DNA from 2 places in the Geobacillus sp. FSL W8-0026 genome. Region 2 is predicted to be linked to the other one. Evidence: a T-box and tRNA genes for the amino acid it is inferred to sense, from the RefSeq annotation. Region 2 holds a T-box; the other holds one or more tRNA genes.
What was found. The T-box of region 2 lies ahead of NST29_RS05055 (valine--tRNA ligase). A T-box ahead of a tRNA ligase gene usually reads a tRNA of that ligase, here a tRNA-Val.

Region 1 (9,575 bases), 910 kb from region 2:
AACGGACGTTTGCCTTGATCGAGGCGGTCGCCGAAGCGATCGCCGCCGACTTGCTTGCAGCGTTTCCTCGTATCCAGCGCTGCACGGTGAAAGTGATCAAACCGAATCCGCCGATCCGCGGCCATTATCAGCACGTCGCGGTCGAGATGAGCAGGGGGCGTTGAATGGAAACGATCGCGTACATTGCGTTAGGTTCCAATCTCGGAGACCGTTTGTCATATTTGCGTTCGGCGATTGAAGCGCTGAATGATCATAAGGAAATTGCTGTAACATCCAGTTCATCCATTTATGAAACCGACCCGGTTGGCTATGTACAGCAAGGCAAGTTTTTAAACATGGTGATCGAGGTGGCGACAACGCTATCACCGTTTGCCTTGCTTGACGTGACCCAAGAAATCGAACAAAAATTGGGGAGAAAAAGGGAAGTCCGTTGGGGGCCGCGAACGTTAGACCTTGACATTTTGCTGTATAATCATGAAAATATTGAGACAGAGCAACTGACGATCCCGCATCCGCGCATGATGGAGCGGGCGTTTGTGCTCATTCCGTTGTTGGAAGTCAATGCGTTTGTGACCATACCAACTCTTTCTGAACCGCTAACCGACATCATTGACCGGCTGCCGGACAAAAAAGGAGTTCGCCTATGGAAGCAGAAAGATGGGGAAAACGTATTCGCGCTTTTCGAAAGCTGAAAGGATATACACAAGAAAAGTTGGCTAAGGAGCTTGGTATTTCAGTATCCATTCTTGGTGAAATTGAGCGTGGTAATCGGATGCCATCCGATGTGCTCATCGGGCAAATCGCCGAACGGTTGAATGTGTCAGTGGAGGAGCTGTCTCCGCCAACGTTCGAATCAAACAAGTAGAAAGGAGGCGTTTTCGATGTTTCGCATCGGTGACGTCGAAATCAAAAACCGTGTCGTGCTCGCTCCGATGGCAGGCGTGTGCAACTCGGCGTTCCGCCTGACCGTCAAAGAATTCGGCGCCGGGCTCGTATGCGCTGAGATGGTCAGCGACAAAGGAATCGTATACAACAATGAAAAAACGTTGAATATGTTGTACATCGATGAGCGGGAAAAGCCGATCAGTTTGCAAATTTTCGGCGGCGAGAAAGAAACGCTTGTCAAAGCGGCGAAATTTGTCGATAAAAATACGAATGCCGATATCATCGACATTAACATGGGTTGCCCAGTGCCGAAAATTACAAATTGTGACGCTGGAGCGAAATGGCTGCTTGATCCGAATAAAATCTATGATGTCGTTGCCGCGATCGTTGATGCCGTGGAAAAACCGGTCACGGTGAAAATGCGGATCGGTTGGGATGAACAGCACATTTACGCCGTCGAAAACGCTCAAGCTGTCGAGCGCGCCGGCGGCAAAGCTGTCGCTGTCCACGGACGGACAAGGGTGCAAATGTATGAAGGAAAAGCGGATTGGAACATCATCAAGCAAGTGAAAGAAGCGGTCAACATCCCTGTCATCGGCAACGGCGATGTCAAAACGCCGCAAGATGCCAAACGGATGCTGGAAGAGACAGGAGTCGACGGTGTCATGATCGGGCGGGCGGCGCTCGGCAATCCGTGGATGATCTACCGCACGGTCCGCTATTTAGAAACGGGGGAACTCATCCCCGAACCGACGCCGCGGGAAAAAATCGATGTTTGCCTGTTGCATTTGGATCGGTTGATTGCCTTAAAAGGCGAGTATATCGCCGTAAAAGAAATGCGCAAACACGCAGCTTGGTATTTAAAAGGGATTCGTGGGGCGGCGAAAATCCGCAATGCCATCAACGAATGCGAAACGCGAGACGAATTGGCCGCGCTGCTGCTTCAAGTAGCGGAAGAAGCAGAAGCCCAAGCAGCGGCGAACGCCGAAGCTGTTTAGCGTCGCTTTGCAAGACGGTTCCTGCTCCGAAGCAAAGGGAGAGTGGGGAATGCGTCAAGACGCAACCGAAGGCGGTGATCGAACCGTGGGGCGCATGGGGATCGCTCAGCCCATTTTCCGGCATAAGATGGGATGATCGGAGAAGCCCCCGTCTTCTATGCATGACCATAGAAGATGACATGGTCCAACAAGGACGATGTTCATGCAGGGGAGAACTGCCAGCGGGCGCTGGCAGTATTTTTCGTAAAAAATCGCTAAATGGAGTGAATGAGCTATGAGCCACGAGGAATTGAACGACCAACTACTCGTCCGCAGGGAAAAGCTGAAAAAAATCGAAGAATTGGGCGTCGACCCGTTTGGCAAACGGTTCGAGCGCACGCACAAGGCACAAGAGCTATTTGAACTATACGGTGAATGGTCAAAAGAGCAGCTAGAAGAAAACCCGATCGAAGTCGCTATCGCCGGTCGCATCATGACTAAGCGCGGCAAAGGCAAAGCGGGATTTGCCCACATCCAAGACGTTACAGGGCAAATCCAAATTTATGTCCGCCAAGACGATGTCGGCGAACAACAGTACGAACTGTTTAAAATCTCCGATCTTGGCGATATCGTTGGCGTGCGTGGCACGGTGTTCAAAACAAAAGTCGGCGAACTTTCCATTAAGGTGTCGTCGTACGAATTTTTGACCAAGTCGTTGCGCCCGCTGCCTGAGAAGTACCACGGCCTTAAGGACATTGAGCAGCGCTACCGCCAGCGTTATCTCGATTTAATCATGAATCCGGAAAGCAAGAAGACGTTTATTACTCGCAGTTTGATCATCCAATCAATGCGGCGGTATCTTGACAGCCATGGTTATTTGGAAGTTGAAACGCCGATGATGCACGCTGTGGCTGGAGGCGCTGCGGCGCGTCCGTTCATTACGCATCATAACGCATTGGATATGACGCTTTATATGCGAATCGCCATCGAGCTCCATTTAAAACGGCTCATCGTTGGCGGTTTGGAAAAAGTGTACGAGATCGGCCGCGTTTTCCGGAACGAGGGCATTTCCACCCGTCATAATCCGGAGTTTACGATGCTCGAATTGTACGAGGCGTACGCCGATTTCCGCGACATCATGAAACTGACCGAAAATTTGATCGCCCACATCGCCAATGAAGTGCTCGGAACGACGAAAATTCAATACGGCGAACATACCGTTGACTTAACGCCCGAATGGCGGCGCCTCCATATGGTTGACGCCATCAAGGAATATGTTGGCGTCGATTTCTGGCGACAGATGAGCGACGAAGAGGCGCGGGAGCTGGCGAAAGAACATGGCGTGGAAGTCGCTCCCCACATGACCTTTGGCCATATTGTCAACGAGTTTTTTGAACAAAAAGTCGAGTCCCATCTCATCCAGCCGACGTTTATTTACGGCCATCCGGTTGAAATTTCGCCATTGGCCAAGAAAAATCCGGACGACCCGCGTTTTACCGACCGATTTGAGCTGTTTATCGTCGGGCGCGAACATGCCAATGCCTTTACCGAACTGAACGACCCGATCGATCAGCGTCAACGCTTCGAGGCGCAGCTAAAAGAGCGCGAACAAGGAAACGATGAAGCGCATGAAATGGACGAGGACTTCCTTGAAGCGCTTGAATACGGCATGCCGCCAACAGGCGGGCTTGGCATCGGCGTGGATCGCTTGGTGATGCTCTTGACCAACTCGCCGTCCATTCGTGACGTGCTGCTCTTCCCACAGATGCGCCATAAATGATAGCGATCGTCCCCTGTTTCTTTCCTTGACAGGGGACGATTGGCTATTGACTTTAAAACAAGAAGCGTATAGAATAAAAGTCGTCTTTATGAACGAAGATAAAAAATCATCGTTGACAAACCGTTTTTGGTGTGCTATATTGTGATAGCATGCTGAAATGACAATCGTTGCGTTCAAAAATAAAGATTGTATTGACAAACGCAACAATTTGGCTATAATATGACTTGTCTAATTGGTCGCCTAGTGGTGATAGCGGAGGGGAAACACCCGTTCCCATCCCGAACACGGAAGTTAAGCCCTCCAGCGCCGATGGTAGTTGGGGCCAGCGCCCCTGCAAGAGTAGGTCGCTGCTAGGCGATGGCGTGGAGGATTAGCTCAGCTGGGAGAGCACTTGCCTTACAAGCAAGGGGTCGGCGGTTCGATCCCGTCATCCTCCACCATCTTAACTTATCCCTTTGGCGCAACAACGAGCGCTGCATCGTCGAGTTAACTACGAGTTGCCTCGACGCACTTAGCTTCCTCGAAATGGCTCGTAGAGGAAGAGGCAGGTAGAGCTCATCAGTACTTAGAGTGTTATGATGACATGAGCCATTCACTCAGTAGGTAGAGCAACGAGCGCTACATCTTTGAAATTGCTGCGAGTTGTCCCGACGCACTCGGCATCCTTGGATCAGCTAGCAGAGGAAGGGACATCGTCAGAGATCTGAGTGTATACCAAACTATGAGCCATTAGCTCAGTAGGTAGAGCATCTGACTTTTAATCAGAGGGTCGGAGGTTCGAGTCCTCCATGGCTCACCACAATTGATTTGCGGGTGTGGCGGAATTGGCAGACGCGCTAGATTCAGGGTCTAGTGCCCTTTACGGGCGTGGGGGTTCGAGTCCCTTCACCCGCATAAAACTGGGCGGAAGTAGTTCAGTGGTAGAACACCACCTTGCCAAGGTGGGGGTCGCGGGTTCGAGTCCCGTCTTCCGCTCCATTTATTTGTCTTTAATCGATTTCGCCTGTTAGCCGGGGTGGCGGAATTGGCAGACGCACAGGACTTAAAATCCTGGGGTAGGTAACTACCGTGCCGGTTCGAGTCCGGCCCTCGGCACTTGCGCTCGTAGCTCAATTGGATAGAGCATCTGACTACGGATCAGAAGGTTAGGGGTTCGAATCCTCTCGAGCGCGTTAGCGGGAAGTAGCTCAGCTTGGTAGAGCACATGGTTTGGGACCATGGGGTCGCAGGTTCAAATCCTGTCTTCCCGATCGCGGAGCACGTGGGGCCTTAGCTCAGCTGGGAGAGCGCCTGCTTTGCACGCAGGAGGTCATCGGTTCGATCCCGATAGGCTCCATCCTCGTTCCTTGAAAACTGAACGAAACGAAGCGCAACGAAAGGCTGAGGCCGCTTGCCTATCGGCGAAACGCGCTGGAGGGCCTGCGAGGAGGCTATCGCCGCCGCAGCAGGACCGAAGCGTCGCGAGCCGATAGCGGCCGAAGCTAGACAATACGAAAAGCGGAGGTCGCTCGGCGCCTTTGGCGCTGCGGCTGAAGCAAAAAGCCAATCAACTTTCTTTTGGAGAGTTTGATCCTGGCTCAGGACGAACGCTGGCGGCGTGCCTAATACATGCAAGTCGAGCGGACCGAATGAGAGCTTGCTCTTATTTGGTCAGCGGCGGACGGGTGAGTAACACGTGGGCAACCTGCCCGCAAGACCGGGATAACTCCGGGAAACCGGAGCTAATACCGGATAACACCGAAGACCGCATGGTCTTTGGTTGAAAGGCGGCCTTTGGCTGTCACTTGCGGATGGGCCCGCGGCGCATTAGCTAGTTGGTGAGGTAACGGCTCACCAAGGCGACGATGCGTAGCCGGCCTGAGAGGGTGACCGGCCACACTGGGACTGAGACACGGCCCAGACTCCTACGGGAGGCAGCAGTAGGGAATCTTCCGCAATGGGCGAAAGCCTGACGGAGCGACGCCGCGTGAGCGAAGAAGGCCTTCGGGTCGTAAAGCTCTGTTGTGAGGGACGAAGGAGCGCCGTTTGAACAAGGCGGCGCGGTGACGGTACCTCACGAGAAAGCCCCGGCTAACTACGTGCCAGCAGCCGCGGTAATACGTAGGGGGCGAGCGTTGTCCGGAATTATTGGGCGTAAAGCGCGCGCAGGCGGCTCCTTAAGTCTGATGTGAAAGCCCACGGCTCAACCGTGGAGGGTCATTGGAAACTGGGGAGCTTGAGTGCAGGAGAGGGGAGCGGAATTCCACGTGTAGCGGTGAAATGCGTAGAGATGTGGAGGAACACCAGTGGCGAAGGCGGCTCTCTGGCCTGTAACTGACGCTGAGGCGCGAAAGCGTGGGGAGCAAACAGGATTAGATACCCTGGTAGTCCACGCCGTAAACGATGAGTGCTAAGTGTTAGAGGGGTCACACCCTTTAGTGCTGCAGCTAACGCGATAAGCACTCCGCCTGGGGAGTACGGCCGCAAGGCTGAAACTCAAAGGAATTGACGGGGGCCCGCACAAGCGGTGGAGCATGTGGTTTAATTCGAAGCAACGCGAAGAACCTTACCAGGTCTTGACATCCCCTGACCACCCAAGAGATTGGGCGTTCCCCCTTCGGGGGGACAGGGTGACAGGTGGTGCATGGTTGTCGTCAGCTCGTGTCGTGAGATGTTGGGTTAAGTCCCGCAACGAGCGCAACCCTCGCCTCTCGTTGCCAGCATTCAGTTGGGCACTCTAGAGGGACTGCCGGCGACAAGTCGGAGGAAGGTGGGGATGACGTCAAATCATCATGCCCCTTATGACCTGGGCTACACACGTGCTACAATGGGCGGTACAAAGGGCAGCGAACCCGCGAGGGGGAGCGAATCCCAAAAAGCCGCTCTCAGTTCGGATTGCAGGCTGCAACTCGCCTGCATGAAGCCGGAATCGCTAGTAATCGCGGATCAGCATGCCGCGGTGAATACGTTCCCGGGCCTTGTACACACCGCCCGTCACACCACGAGAGCTTGCAACACCCGAAGTCGGTGCGGTAACCCTGACGGGAGCCAGCCGCCGAAGGTGGGGCAAGTGATTGGGGTGAAGTCGTAACAAGGTAGCCGTACCGGAAGGTGCGGCTGGATCACCTCCTTTCTAAGGGGAAAAGCGAAGGTCGCCCGCCTATCGGCGAAACGCGCTGGAGGGCCTGCGAGGAGGCTATGCCGCCGCAGCAGGACCGAAGCGTCGCGAGCCGATGGCGGTCGGAGCTAGACAATACGAAAAGCGAAGGTCGCTAATGGCCAATCATTCACCAATCGCGCTTTCGTTTCGTTCAGTTTTGAAGGAATGAGAATTCCTTCCACTGCTTCGTTTGCGTCTGCGTCTACAAGTGAATCCAGAGAAGCTAGATTCCTCGACGCAAACCAGCGAAGAAGCAAGCTCAATGGAGCGACTTCGTTCCTTGAAAACTAGATAACCGATACACAAAAGGAAGAAGCCGAGACGCTGTAGGTTAAGCTAGAAAGGGCGCACGGTGGATGCCTTGGCACTAGGAGCCGATGAAGGACGGGGCAAACGCCGAAACGCTCCGGGGAGCTGTAAGCAAGCGTCGATCCGGAGATGTCCGAATGGGGGAACCCCCTGTCCGTAATGGGACAGGATCCATGTCTGAATCCATAGGGCATGGAGGGCACACCCGGGGAACTGAAACATCTTAGTACCCGGAGGAGAAGAAAGCAAACGCGATTCCCTGAGTAGCGGCGAGCGAAACGGGAACAGCCCAAACCAAGAGGCGAGTCCTCTTGGGGTTGTAGGACCGCTCATAGGGGAGTGAGAAAGGAACGGGGTAGACGAACCGGTCTGGAACGGCCGGCCAGAGAAGGTGAGAGCCCTGTAGTCGAAACTTCGTTCCCTCCCGAGCGGCTCCTGAGTACGGCGGGACACGGGAAATCCCGTCGGAAGCAGGGAGGACCATCTCCCAAGGCTAAATACTCCCTAGTGACCGATAGTGAACCAGTACCGTGAGGGAAAGGTGAAAAGCACCCCGGAAGGGGAGTGAAAGAGAACCTGAAACCGTGTGCCTACAAGTAGTCAGAGCCCGTTCATGGGTGATGGCGTGCCTTTTGTAGAATGAACCGGCGAGTGACGATGGCGTGCGAGGTTAAGCCGGGAAGGCGGAGCCGCAGCGAAAGCGAGTCTGAACAGGGCGTGAAGTACGTCGTCGTCGACCCGAAACCAGGTGATCTACCCATGTCCAGGGTGAAGGCCGGGTAACACCGGCTGGAGGCCCGAACCCACGCACGTTGAAAAGTGCGGGGATGAGGTGTGGGTAGGGGTGAAATGCCAATCGAACTTGGAGATAGCTGGTTCTCCCCGAAATAGCTTTCGGGCTAGCCTCGGGTGTAAGAGTCTTGGAGGTAGAGCACTGATTGGGCTAGGGGCCCTCATCGGGTTACCGAACCCAGTCAAACTCCGAATGCCAACGACTTATGCCCGGGAGTCAGACTGCGAGTGATAAGATCCGTGGTCGAGAGGGAAACAGCCCAGATCGCCAGCTAAGGCCCCCAAGTGCACGTTCAGTGGAAAAGGATGTGGAGTTGCGAAGACAACCAGGATGTTGGCTTAGAAGCAGCCACCATTTAAAGAGTGCGTAATAGCTCACTGGTCGAGTGACTCTGCGCCGAAAATGTACCGGGGCTAAACGTGCCGCCGAAGCTGCGGGATGACCGTTGGTCATCGGTAGGGGAGCGTTCTAAGGGCAGAGAAGCCAGACCGGAAGGACTGGTGGAGCGCTTAGAAGTGAGAATGCCGGTATGAGTAGCGAAAACAGAGGTGAGAATCCTCTGCGCCGAAAGCCTAAGGGTTCCTGAGGAAGGTTCGTCCGCTCAGGGTTAGTCGGGACCTAAGCCGAGGCCGAAAGGCGTAGGTGATGGGCAACAGGTGGAGATTCCTGTACCACCTCCTTCCCGTTGGAGCGATGGGGGGACGCAGGAGGATAGGGCGAGCAGGCGGCTGGAAGAGCCTGTCCAAGCAGTGAGGCTGGCCAGTAGGCAAATCCGCTGGCCGGAAGGCCAAGCTGTGATGGCGACGGAGTCATCCGGAAGTCCCCGATTTCACACTGCCAAGAAAAGCCTCTAGCGAGGGAAGAGGTGCCCGTACCGCAAACCGACACAGGTAGGCGAGGAGAGAATCCTAAGGCGCGCGGGAGAACTCTCGTTAAGGAACTCGGCAAAATGACCCCGTAACTTCGGGAGAAGGGGTGCTCTTTCGGGTGAAGAGCCTGGAAGAGCCGCAGTGAAAAGGCCCAAGCGACTGTTTATCAAAAACACAGGTCTCTGCGAAGCCGAAAGGCGACGTATAGGGGCTGACACCTGCCCGGTGCTGGAAGGTTAAGGGGAGCGCTGAGCGGAAGCGAAGGTGCGAACCGAAGCCCCAGTAAACGGCGGCCGTAACTATAACGGTCCTAAGGTAGCGAAATTCCTTGTCGGGTAAGTTCCGACCCGCACGAAAGGTGTAACGACTTGGGCGCTGTCTCAACGAGAGACCCGGTGAAATTATACTACCTGTGAAGATGCAGGTTCCCCGCGACAGGACGGAAAGACCCCGTGGAGCTTTACTGCAGCCTGATATGGAATTTTGGTATCGCTTGTACAGGATAGGTGGGAGCCTGAGAAGCCGGAGCGCCAGCTTCGGTGGAGGCGCCGGTGGGATACCACCCTGGCGGTATTGAAATTCTAACCCGCACCCCTTCAGCGGGGTGGGAGACAGTGTCAGGTGGGCAGTTTGACTGGGGCGGTCGCCTCCCAAAAGGTAACGGAGGCGCCCAAAGGTTCCCTCAGAATGGTTGGAAATCATTCGGAGAGTGCAAAGGCACAAGGGAGCTTGACTGCGAGACGGACAGGTCGAGCAGGGACGAAAGTCGGGCTTAGTGATCCGGTGGTTCCGCATGGAAGGGCCATCGCTCAACGGATAAAAG
Region 2 (9,575 bases):
AGCCGGTCCAATCATTGGCAGCGTCCTTCTGCGGGTGGGAAGAGAGAGCGGCTAATGCTTCTGCTTGAGCGGCGCGCGGAAAATCGAACGTCGTAAACGTGATCGTGTCAGCCAGCTCGTCAAGCAGCCGGATCATTGGCGCAAGCGGCTTGTCCGCCAACGCGGCAAACAAGACGTGGATGCGTTTGTCCGGGTAATGCGCGCGCACCGTGTCCACGAGCGCGCGGATGCCGGCTTCGTTATGGGCGCCGTCGACAATGACGAGCGGTTTGTCGCTCACCTTCTCAAAGCGGCCGGGCCAAGCAGCTGAAGCCAGCCCAGCGGCGATATGCTCCGGGTCGATCAAAAATGAATAGCCAAGCCGCAATAGTTCGGCCGCCATCACCGCCACCGCCGCGTTTTCGACTTGATGGGCGCCGGGCATGTGAATGCGCACATCGCGGTATTCAGAAAACGGCGTGACAAGCGAAAATTGCTCCCCTTCCGCGGTCGTTTGCTGGTCGGAGACGGTAAAATCAACGCCGAGCCGATATGTTTTCGCTTTCCGCTCCGCGGCCGTCTTGACGATCACCTCCCACGCCTCTGGCTCGTTGACCGCTGTCACGAGCGGCACGCCGGATTTGATGATTCCCGCTTTCTCAGCGGCAATTTGCCCAAGTGTATCGCCTAAGATGTTCATATGGTCATAGCTGACGTTCGTAATGACGGAAACGAGCGGATAAATGACGTTCGTCGAATCGAGCCGGCCGCCGAGTCCGACTTCAATGAGCACGATATCTTGAATGTGTTGTTTGCCAAAGTAATAGAGCATCATGGCGGTAATCACTTCAAATTCGGTCGGTCCGCCAAGTTCCGTCCGTTCAAGCTCGTCCGCGAGCGGCTGAACGACTCGCACTAGCTCCACGATTTCTTCATCTCCGATCGGTTCGCCGTTGACGCTGATCCGTTCGTTGAACTGCTCGACATACGGCGAAGTGAACGTCCCGACCGAATACCCCGCCGCCTGCAAAATCGAGCGCAAATAAGCGACCGTCGACCCTTTTCCGTTCGTTCCGCCGATATGGACGGCGCGGACGCGGCGCTCCGGGTGGCCGAGTTTTTCCATCATCCATTCCATCCGTTTTAGCCCCGGCTTCATGCCAAGCCGCAGCCGCCCGTGAATCCAAGCGACGGCTTCCTCATATGTGCGGATCATCTTCACGACTCCTCCCTTGAGAAGATCAAGATCGAAAGGCTGGCGATGGGCCGGACGGCTTCCGCCAGCGAAAAAGACGAACCCGCCTGATGGCGGATTCGTCTTCATCATAATCAACCGCAAGATCGTTTGTCTACCGTTTCAGCTCAGCGAGGCGCGCTTTCACCGCTTCGCGTTTTTCGATGTAATCTTGCCGCTTGCGCCGCTCTTCTTCGACGACATGGGCCGGCGCTTTCGCCAAAAAGCCTTCGTTGGCCAGTTTCTTTTCGACGCGCTCGACTTCGTTGTTCCACTTGTCAAGCTCTTTTTCAAGCCGCTTGATTTCTTCTTCAATATTGATCAGCCCTTCAAGCGGCAAAATAAGCTCCGCCCCGGTGACGACGGCGGTCATCGCTTTTTCCGGCGCCGGGACATCGGTGTCGATGACCAGCTCGCTCGGATTGCAGAACCGTTCCAAATAAGCGCGGTTTTTCAAAAGCGCTTCCCGCACGTGCTCGTCTTTTGTCTTAATGTAGAGCGCAATCGGCTTGCTCGGCGGCGTGTTCACTTCAGCGCGAATGTTTCGGACCGCGCGGATGATGTCCACAAGCAGCCGCATTTCTTCAGCCGCTTCTTCGTTCGACAGTTCGGGACGCACTTGCGGCCACGGAGCAACGGTGATCGATTCGCCGTCATGCGGCAAGTTTTGCCAAATTTCCTCGGTAATGAACGGCATGAACGGATGAAGCAGGCGCATCGTGTTGTCAAGCACATACGCCAACACCGAACGCGTCGTCTTTTTCGCCGCCTCATCATCACCGTACAGCGGCAGTTTCGCCATTTCAATGTACCAGTCGCACAAATCGTCCCAAATAAAGTTGTACAGCGTGCGCCCGGCTTCGCCAAACTCGTATTTGTCGGCGAGCTTTGTCACCGTGTCGATCGTTTCGTTTAAGCGCGTTAAAATCCAATGGTCGGCGACCGTTTTTTCGCCGCTCAAATCGAGCTCGTCGTACGTCATGCCGCCCATGTTCATCAAGGCAAAGCGCGAGGCGTTCCAAATTTTGTTAGCAAAATTCCACGTCGCTTCGACTTTTTCCGTGCTGAAGCGCAAATCTTGGCCCGGCGAGCTGCCGGTCGCCAAGAAATAGCGGAGCGCATCGGCGCCGTACTGGTCGATCACATCCATCGGATCGACGCCGTTGCCGAGCGACTTGCTCATTTTTCGTCCTTGGGCATCGCGGACAAGACCGTGGATCAACACGTCTTTAAACGGCCGCTTTCCGGTGAACTCAAGCCCTTGGAAAATCATGCGCGATACCCAGAAGAAAATGATGTCATAGCCGGTGACAAGCACATCGGTCGGGTAATAGCGCTTGTAGTCCGGCGAGTCGGTATCCGGCCACCCCATTGTCGAGAACGGCCAAAGCGCCGAGCTGAACCACGTATCAAGCACGTCGGGGTCTTGCTCCCAGTTTTCAATGTCTTTCGGCGGCTCATGGTCGACGTAAATGTCACCCGTTTCTTTATGGTACCACGCCGGAATCCGGTGCCCCCACCAAAGCTGGCGCGAAATGCACCAGTCGCGGATGTTTTCCAGCCAGTGCAAGTACGTTTTTTCAAACCGCTCCGGCACGAACTGCACTTTTCCGTCCGTTTGCTGGAGCTTGATGGCGGCTTCAGCGAGCGGCTTCATTTTCACGAACCATTGCGTTGACAAATACGGTTCAACGACCGCGCCGCTCCGCTCGCTATGGCCGACCGAGTGGACGTGTTCCTCGATTTTAAAGAGGACGCCTTGCTCCTGCAAATCGCGGACGATTTGCTTCCGGCATTCAAACCGGTCAAGCCCTTGGTATTGCATGGCGTTTTCATTCATCGTGCCGTCTTCGTTCATGACGAGAATGCGCGGCAAGTTGTGGCGGTTGCCGATTTCAAAATCGTTCGGGTCGTGCGCCGGCGTAATTTTGACCGCCCCGGAGCCGAATTCCATATCGACATATTCATCGGCAATGATCGGAATTTCGCGGCCGACGATCGGCAATTTCACCATTTTGCCGATCAAGTGCTTATACCGCTCATCATCCGGATGAACCGCCACAGCCGTGTCGCCGAGCATCGTTTCCGGACGGGTCGTCGCCACTTCAATGTAGCCCGAGCCGTCGGCGAGCGGATAGCGCAAATGATAGAGCGCGCCTTTTACTTCTTTATACACCACCTCAATGTCCGACAACGCCGTTTTCGTCACCGGGTCCCAGTTGATGATGTACTCGCCGCGGTAAATGAGCCCTTTCCGGTAAAGCGAGACGAACACTTCGCGCACCGCTTTGGAGAGCCCTTCATCCAGCGTAAACCGCTCGCGCGTGTAATCGAGGCCAAGCCCTAATTTTGCCCATTGGCTGCGAATATGGCCGGCGTATTCTTCTTTCCATTTCCACGTTTCTTCCAAAAATTTTTCCCGGCCTAAATCGTAGCGCGACAATCCTTGCTGGCGCAGCTTCTCTTCCACTTTCGCCTGGGTGGCGATGCCGGCGTGATCCATCCCTGGAAGCCAAAGAACGTCATAGCCTTGCATCCGCTTCATGCGGGTAATGATGTCTTGCAGCGTCGTATCCCACGCATGCCCCAAATGCAGTTTGCCGGTGACGTTCGGCGGCGGAATGACGATCGTAAACGGTTGTTTGTCCGGATCGCCGGTCGCTTCAAAAAACTTGCCTTTCAGCCACCATTCATAACGCCCCGCCTCAACGGCGCGATGGTCGTATTTGGGCGGCATTGACACTTCATGCTGTGCCACTTTTGTTCCCTCCTTCATGTGATCGACAATAGCTGTTGCCTACGGAGTGCATCATCCGATCGGCAAGCAAAAAAGCCCCTTTCATCCGAAAAGGACGAAAGGAGCTGCTTTCGCGGTACCACCTTTTTTCTTAAGCCTAGAAGGCTGGGGATGGAAGGGAGCCGGACGCTTCCCAACCTCGTTTCTCAAATCGAAAAGCCCTGTCGCATCAGGACCGCCTTTCGCACGCTCCCCACTGCTCAAGAGAAACAACCGTTCTCACCAGCGATCTAGAGGATGGAAGCAGAGCGCCGTTCCCATACCACAGCCGCATCTCCGGCTTGGGAAAAAGGCATCTTGAAACGGCGTTTTTCAACCACCGCCCTCTAGGGCTTAAGCGCTTCATTGGCATAACGGCAATCAACCGGCTTCCTCTACTCGGCAGCAGCGCCTTTCAACGAAGCAGCTCAAGGGCGACCTTCCAGCAGCCGCCATCCTAGGAAATCTCGCAGCTTCTGATTTCCCTCTCTGCAGGCGCGGGCCGCTGTACTCCTCCCCGTCTTCGCTTTTATCGTCATCGTCGTTCGATTATTATACTACCATTGTCCATCATCTTTGCCAAGTTTTTATTGATTTATTCGACAGAAAGCCATTTGGTGACAAACGTTCGCCCGTCTCATATTGTATAGTAAACCGGAGAAGGAGGGACGACCGATGCGGCGTTTCAATCCGTACTCATGGCCGCCGTGGCTGCGGCAAGTGCGCGCCATCTGCGCCCAAGTGATCATTCCGCTCGCCGTTTTTCAGGCGATCCGCACCATTTTGCTGCCGACAACGTTTGACGTGCTTTTATTGGCCATTCTTGTGTTGGCGGCTGTCGCGTTCCGTTTGGAATGGATTTAGAAAATGGGATGTAAAACAAACATTCAACTTATCATCGCTCAAGGCAACGAACGGTTTTTCACCAACGTTTTCGGCTTCCATGGCCATAGAAGGCTGGTGAAAAACCGCTGTCACACACGAATCGGCGGCATGTTCATTCAGAAAAGAAAGTTGATTGTGCAAGGTTTCTCTAATTGAGAAACAGATGGGATCAGCAGTATTTTTCCCTAAATCACCGGCCTCATAGGCGTTTCCGGATTTCTGTTCGAGGATGGATTTAGCCTTGACCGTGTTCATCGATCGGCGCTTCGGCGTCACTCATCTCTTTTTGTTGCTGTGCGGCATCGCGCTGGACAAGATGCATGACGACCGCTTCCATGTTTTTAAAGGCAAAATAACAGCGCTGCAAGGCGGCGACGTAGGCCCGCTCGTTCCGTTCCGTCCGCCGGGTGGCTTCATATCGCTCCAAACAGCGGACAAACCCGCGCGGCTCGGCCAAGTGGCCGTATAAAAACGCCCGCTCCCCGGCGGATAGTGGCAGCGCTTTTTCATATTCATCGATGCCATCAAACCACGCCCGCGCAAGCGGCGGAAACGTTTGAACATGGGTGCGAAACGCGGCGATCAAATCGTATACCGGCGAATTCCAATGCGCCCGCTCCCAGCTGATCCAATACGGCGCCACGTAGTGGGAGAGGCGCGCTTTTCCGTGCACCCAAGCCGTCCGCCATTGCTTCGTTTCCTTGAGCGCCTCCTCCCACGCAGCCAACTGCTCCTCGGCGAACGAATACGCGCGCATCACTTCATGAAAATAGGTGCAGCATTGGAGCTGAAACGGCGACATGTACCACGCCGATTCATACGTTTCGACTCGCTCTTCCCATAAAGCTCGCGCTCGTTGCCATTCGTTCTTTTTTTGCTGGCGGTACGCTTCGATTTCTTCCTCTTTTACCGCCACCGTGCGGATGGTGGCGCGGTGCAGCTCGGCCAACCCGCGAAAGAAAGAGCGGACAACCTCGTCGTCCGCTTTCACCCCTTGATCATGCCAAGCCTGCAAATAATAAAGGCGGCCTCCATCGACCGCAAACGGTGACTGTTGGCGCGTCCCGTACACCGGCGGACAACGGCGGCCATAGTAGCGAAGCGACTGCCAAACCGCTGCCGCCTCCCGTTCGTCATGGAGCGCCTTTAAAGCGAAAACGCCGTTTGTCGTGTACACTTTCGCTACTTTGCCCCGCTGTTCGATGCGCTCCGGCGTCACCCCATATTGGGCAAGCAGAGCGCGCTGGCTGGCAAACCGTCCATCCATCGTGATGCCCCCTTGACGGCAAAAGAAGCGGAAAGCACCCTGTTCATGAGAACGAACGGCTTCCCGCCATGGCCGGAATATAGAGCAGCTGCCCTTCGTGGACGTCATCCGGGCTTTCCAAATCGTTGGCGCGCAAAAGCTGAGAAACGGTCACCTCATATCGTTCCGCAATCTTGTCCAACGAATCCCCTTGCTGGACGATGCAAATTTTCACTTTCGTAAACTCTTCCGTCTCGCTTTTCGCAAACAGTTTTGTCAAATAGAGCGCATTTTCGCTTTTCGTTTTCGTCTCCTCTGTCCCTTCTTCCTTCTCTTTTTTCGCCGCCCCGATCGATACTTTGGCCTCGGCGGACGGCAAGAGGGAATCGGTCTCGTCATCCGCTGGCGCGCTGACCGCCTTCGTTTCCGTCTCAAGCGGCAGAAACGGCTCTGTTTCATTTTCTACTTCTTCATGGCGGCTAGCGGCAAGCGCCGATGATTCATCCGCTTCATAGCGAAAAGGAGAAGCGAATGCAGACGGTTCGGGATCATCCACCTCTTTGCGGGCCACTGATTCAAACGGGGCAAACAGCGGCTCTTCTTCCTCATCAGCCGGCAACTCGGAAGCGAGCGGCGCGTCGCTGATGCCGCTGATGGAAATATCGGCGGTCACCACCAACCGGCCATTGTCGCCCAACTCATAGTCAAACGATTCGACCGTCACGTACACGTCATCAAGCGAGCGAATCCGGTTTTTCGGAATCGTGATATCAATAGGGAATCGGTGCGACAGTTCGCTGACGCCGTCGTCGCGCACCGCGATGTGCTGAATGAACCGATAGCTCGCCAAGTCAAACGCGTCCTCTTCCTCGGCAGCAGCTAGTTTCGGCTGCGCTGAGCGGAACTCCCCGCTTAACTCAAGCGCGCCGCGAATCGTGATATATTGATCATACTCCTCAACGGAAATGACCGGATCGAGAGAAATGGACAAAAACTCGGCGACTTCCTGTCCGCTTTGAAACCAGACCGATTCTTCGAGCGAAAAACGCAAATACGACTGCTCCAACCGGGCCTCCTCCTTCCGTCCCTTCGCCAAATGGTTTCTATGACAGTATCCATTGTATGAGCGAAAAAAGGACAGTATGATAAAAAAATCGGGCTGAGCCTTTACGATCGGCACCACCGATCACGGCAGAAGCAGTCAGCACGTCTATGCAGCAACGAAAGAGGGTATCCCGCTTTTGGGACACCCTCGTTTCGTTTAGCCGCGCAGGCGGGTAAACACCCGTTCGGCAGCGGCGATCGTATATTCAATGTCTTCATCGCTATGCGCCGTCGACAAAAACAGCCCTTCAAATTGCGACGGCGGCAAGAAAACGCCTTCGTTCGCCATCTCCCGGTAATAGGCGGCAAACAGCTCCAAATCGGACGTTTTGGCCGTCTCGTAATTGATGACCGGCTCGTTTGTGAAGAAAAAGCCAATCATCGATCCAGCGCGGTTGATCGTGTGCGGAATGCCGTACTTTTCCGCCGCCTGATGAAGACCGTCAGCAAGGCGAGCCGCCTTGCGACCAAGCTCTTCGTACACTTCCGGCGTCAATTGTCGCAGCGTTTCGTAACCGGCCGTCATGGCGAGCGGATTGCCGGACAGCGTGCCCGCTTGATAGACCGGCCCGCTCGGGGCGACAAGCTCCATGATCTCCGCTTTGCCGCCGTACGCCCCAACCGGCAGGCCGCCGCCGATCACTTTGCCGAGGCACGTCAAATCCGGCTCCACGCCGTAATACCCTTGCGCGCAATGGTAGTCGACGCGGAATCCGGTCATGACCTCATCGAAAATCAACAAAGCGCCGTATTGTTTCGTCACCTCGCGCAGCCCTTCCAAAAAGCCGGGAACGGGCGGCACGACTCCCATGTTGCCGGCGACCGGCTCGACGATCACCGCCGCAATGTCTTCGCCAAACCGCCTAAACGCATAGCGGACGCTGTCCAAATCGTTGTACGGCACCGTGATCGTATGCTGGGCGACCGCTTCCGGCACGCCCGGGCTGTCCGGCAAACCGAGCGTCGCCACGCCGGAGCCGGCTTTAATGAGCAGCGAATCGCCATGGCCATGATAGCTGCCTTCAAATTTAAGGATTTTGTTGCGTTTCGTATAGCCGCGCGCCAAACGCAAAGCGCTCATCGTCGCCTCAGTGCCGGAGTTGACCATGCGCACGACCTCGACGGACGGCACCCGCTCGATGACGAGCTTGGCGAGCTCATTTTCAAGCAGCGTCGGGGCGCCGAAGCTCGTTCCTTGCTCCGCCACCCGCTTCAACGCCTCAACGACGTGCGGATGGGCATGTCCTAAAATGAGCGGTCCCCACGACAGCACATAATCAATATATTCATTGCCGTCAACGTCGTAAATTTTCGAGCCTTGGCCGCGCGCCATAAAAATCGGGGTCATGCCGACCGACTTGAAGGCGCGCACCGGGCTGTTCACTCCGCCCGGCATCAGCCGCACCGCTTCTTCATAAGCCGCTTTTGAACGATCATAGCTGCGCACGATTCCGCCCCCTTTCTATTCGGCCAGCCAACGGGCTACATCTTTCGCAAAATACGTAATGATCAGATCAGCGCCCGCCCGCTTCATTCCAGTCAGCATTTCCATCACGACCGCCTTTTCGTCAATCCAGCCGTTTTGCGCCGCCGCTTTGATCATCGAATATTCGCCGCTCACATTATAGGCGACAAGCGGCAGCGGGAACCGGTTTTTAATGTCGCGGATGATGTCCATGTAGGCGAGCGCCGGCTTCACCATCAAGAAATCAGCGCCTTCTTTGACATCCGACTCCGCTTCCCGGAACGCCTCGAGGCGGTTGGCCGGATCCATTTGGTACGTTTTCCGGTCCCCGAATTGCGGCGCGCTGTCCGCGGCTTCGCGGAACGGGCCGTAAAACGCCGACGCGTATTTGATCGCGTACGACATGATCGGCACGTTCACAAACCCGGCTTCGTCAAGCCCGCGGCGAATGGCGGCGACAAATCCGTCCATCATGTTCGACGGGGCGATGATGTCAGCGCCCGCCTGCGCTTGGCTGACCGCCGTCTTGACGAGCAGCTCAAGCGACGGGTCGTTCAGCACTTGATCGTTTTCCACGACGCCGCAATGGCCGTGGCTCGTATACTCGCACAAACACGTATCGGCGATCACGACCAGTTCCGGATGCTGCGCTTTGATTTGGCGAATCGCCCGCTGAACGATTCCCGTTTCACAGTACGCCTGCGAACCGACCTCGTCTTTTTCATTGGGCACGCCAAACACCATCACCGCCCGAATGCCAAGCTTGGCGATGTCATCGATTTCTTCTGGCAGACGATCGAGCGATAAATGGTACACCCCCGGCATCGACGACACTTCGCGGCGAATGCCGCTCCCTTCCACGACAAACAGTGGGTAGATGAAATCA

Region 1: it has a tRNA-Val gene. The T-box ahead of NST29_RS05055 (valine--tRNA ligase) is inferred to sense a tRNA for this amino acid. The anticodon was not compared.

What each region holds. Positions count from the first base shown of each region.
Region 1 covers NZ_CP150194.1:84,931-94,505, forward strand. The annotation lists gene folB (dihydroneopterin aldolase) at 1-164, shown strand, start outside; gene folK (2-amino-4-hydroxy-6-hydroxymethyldihydropteridine diphosphokinase) at 165-692, shown strand; gene NST29_RS00425 (helix-turn-helix transcriptional regulator) at 644-865, shown strand; gene dusB (tRNA dihydrouridine synthase DusB) at 882-1,883, shown strand; gene lysS (lysine--tRNA ligase) at 2,158-3,642, shown strand; rRNA gene rrf (5S ribosomal RNA) at 3,882-3,998, shown strand; tRNA gene NST29_RS00445 (tRNA-Val) at 4,007-4,082, shown strand; tRNA gene NST29_RS00450 (tRNA-Lys) at 4,366-4,441, shown strand; tRNA gene NST29_RS00455 (tRNA-Leu) at 4,452-4,536, shown strand; tRNA gene NST29_RS00460 (tRNA-Gly) at 4,546-4,620, shown strand; tRNA gene NST29_RS00465 (tRNA-Leu) at 4,652-4,737, shown strand; tRNA gene NST29_RS00470 (tRNA-Arg) at 4,741-4,814, shown strand; tRNA gene NST29_RS00475 (tRNA-Pro) at 4,819-4,892, shown strand; tRNA gene NST29_RS00480 (tRNA-Ala) at 4,906-4,978, shown strand; rRNA gene NST29_RS00485 (16S ribosomal RNA) at 5,197-6,754, shown strand; rRNA gene NST29_RS00490 (23S ribosomal RNA) at 7,111-9,575, shown strand, end outside.
Region 2 covers NZ_CP150194.1:995,159-1,004,733, reverse strand. The annotation lists gene NST29_RS05060 (folylpolyglutamate synthase/dihydrofolate synthase family protein) at 1-1,195, opposite strand, end outside; gene NST29_RS05055 (valine--tRNA ligase) at 1,329-3,971, opposite strand; T-box leader at 4,059-4,522, opposite strand; gene NST29_RS05050 (hypothetical protein) at 4,665-4,853, shown strand; gene ysxE (spore coat protein YsxE) at 5,110-6,141, opposite strand; gene spoVID (stage VI sporulation protein D) at 6,185-7,186, opposite strand; gene hemL (glutamate-1-semialdehyde 2,1-aminomutase) at 7,382-8,671, opposite strand; gene hemB (porphobilinogen synthase) at 8,687-9,575, opposite strand, start outside.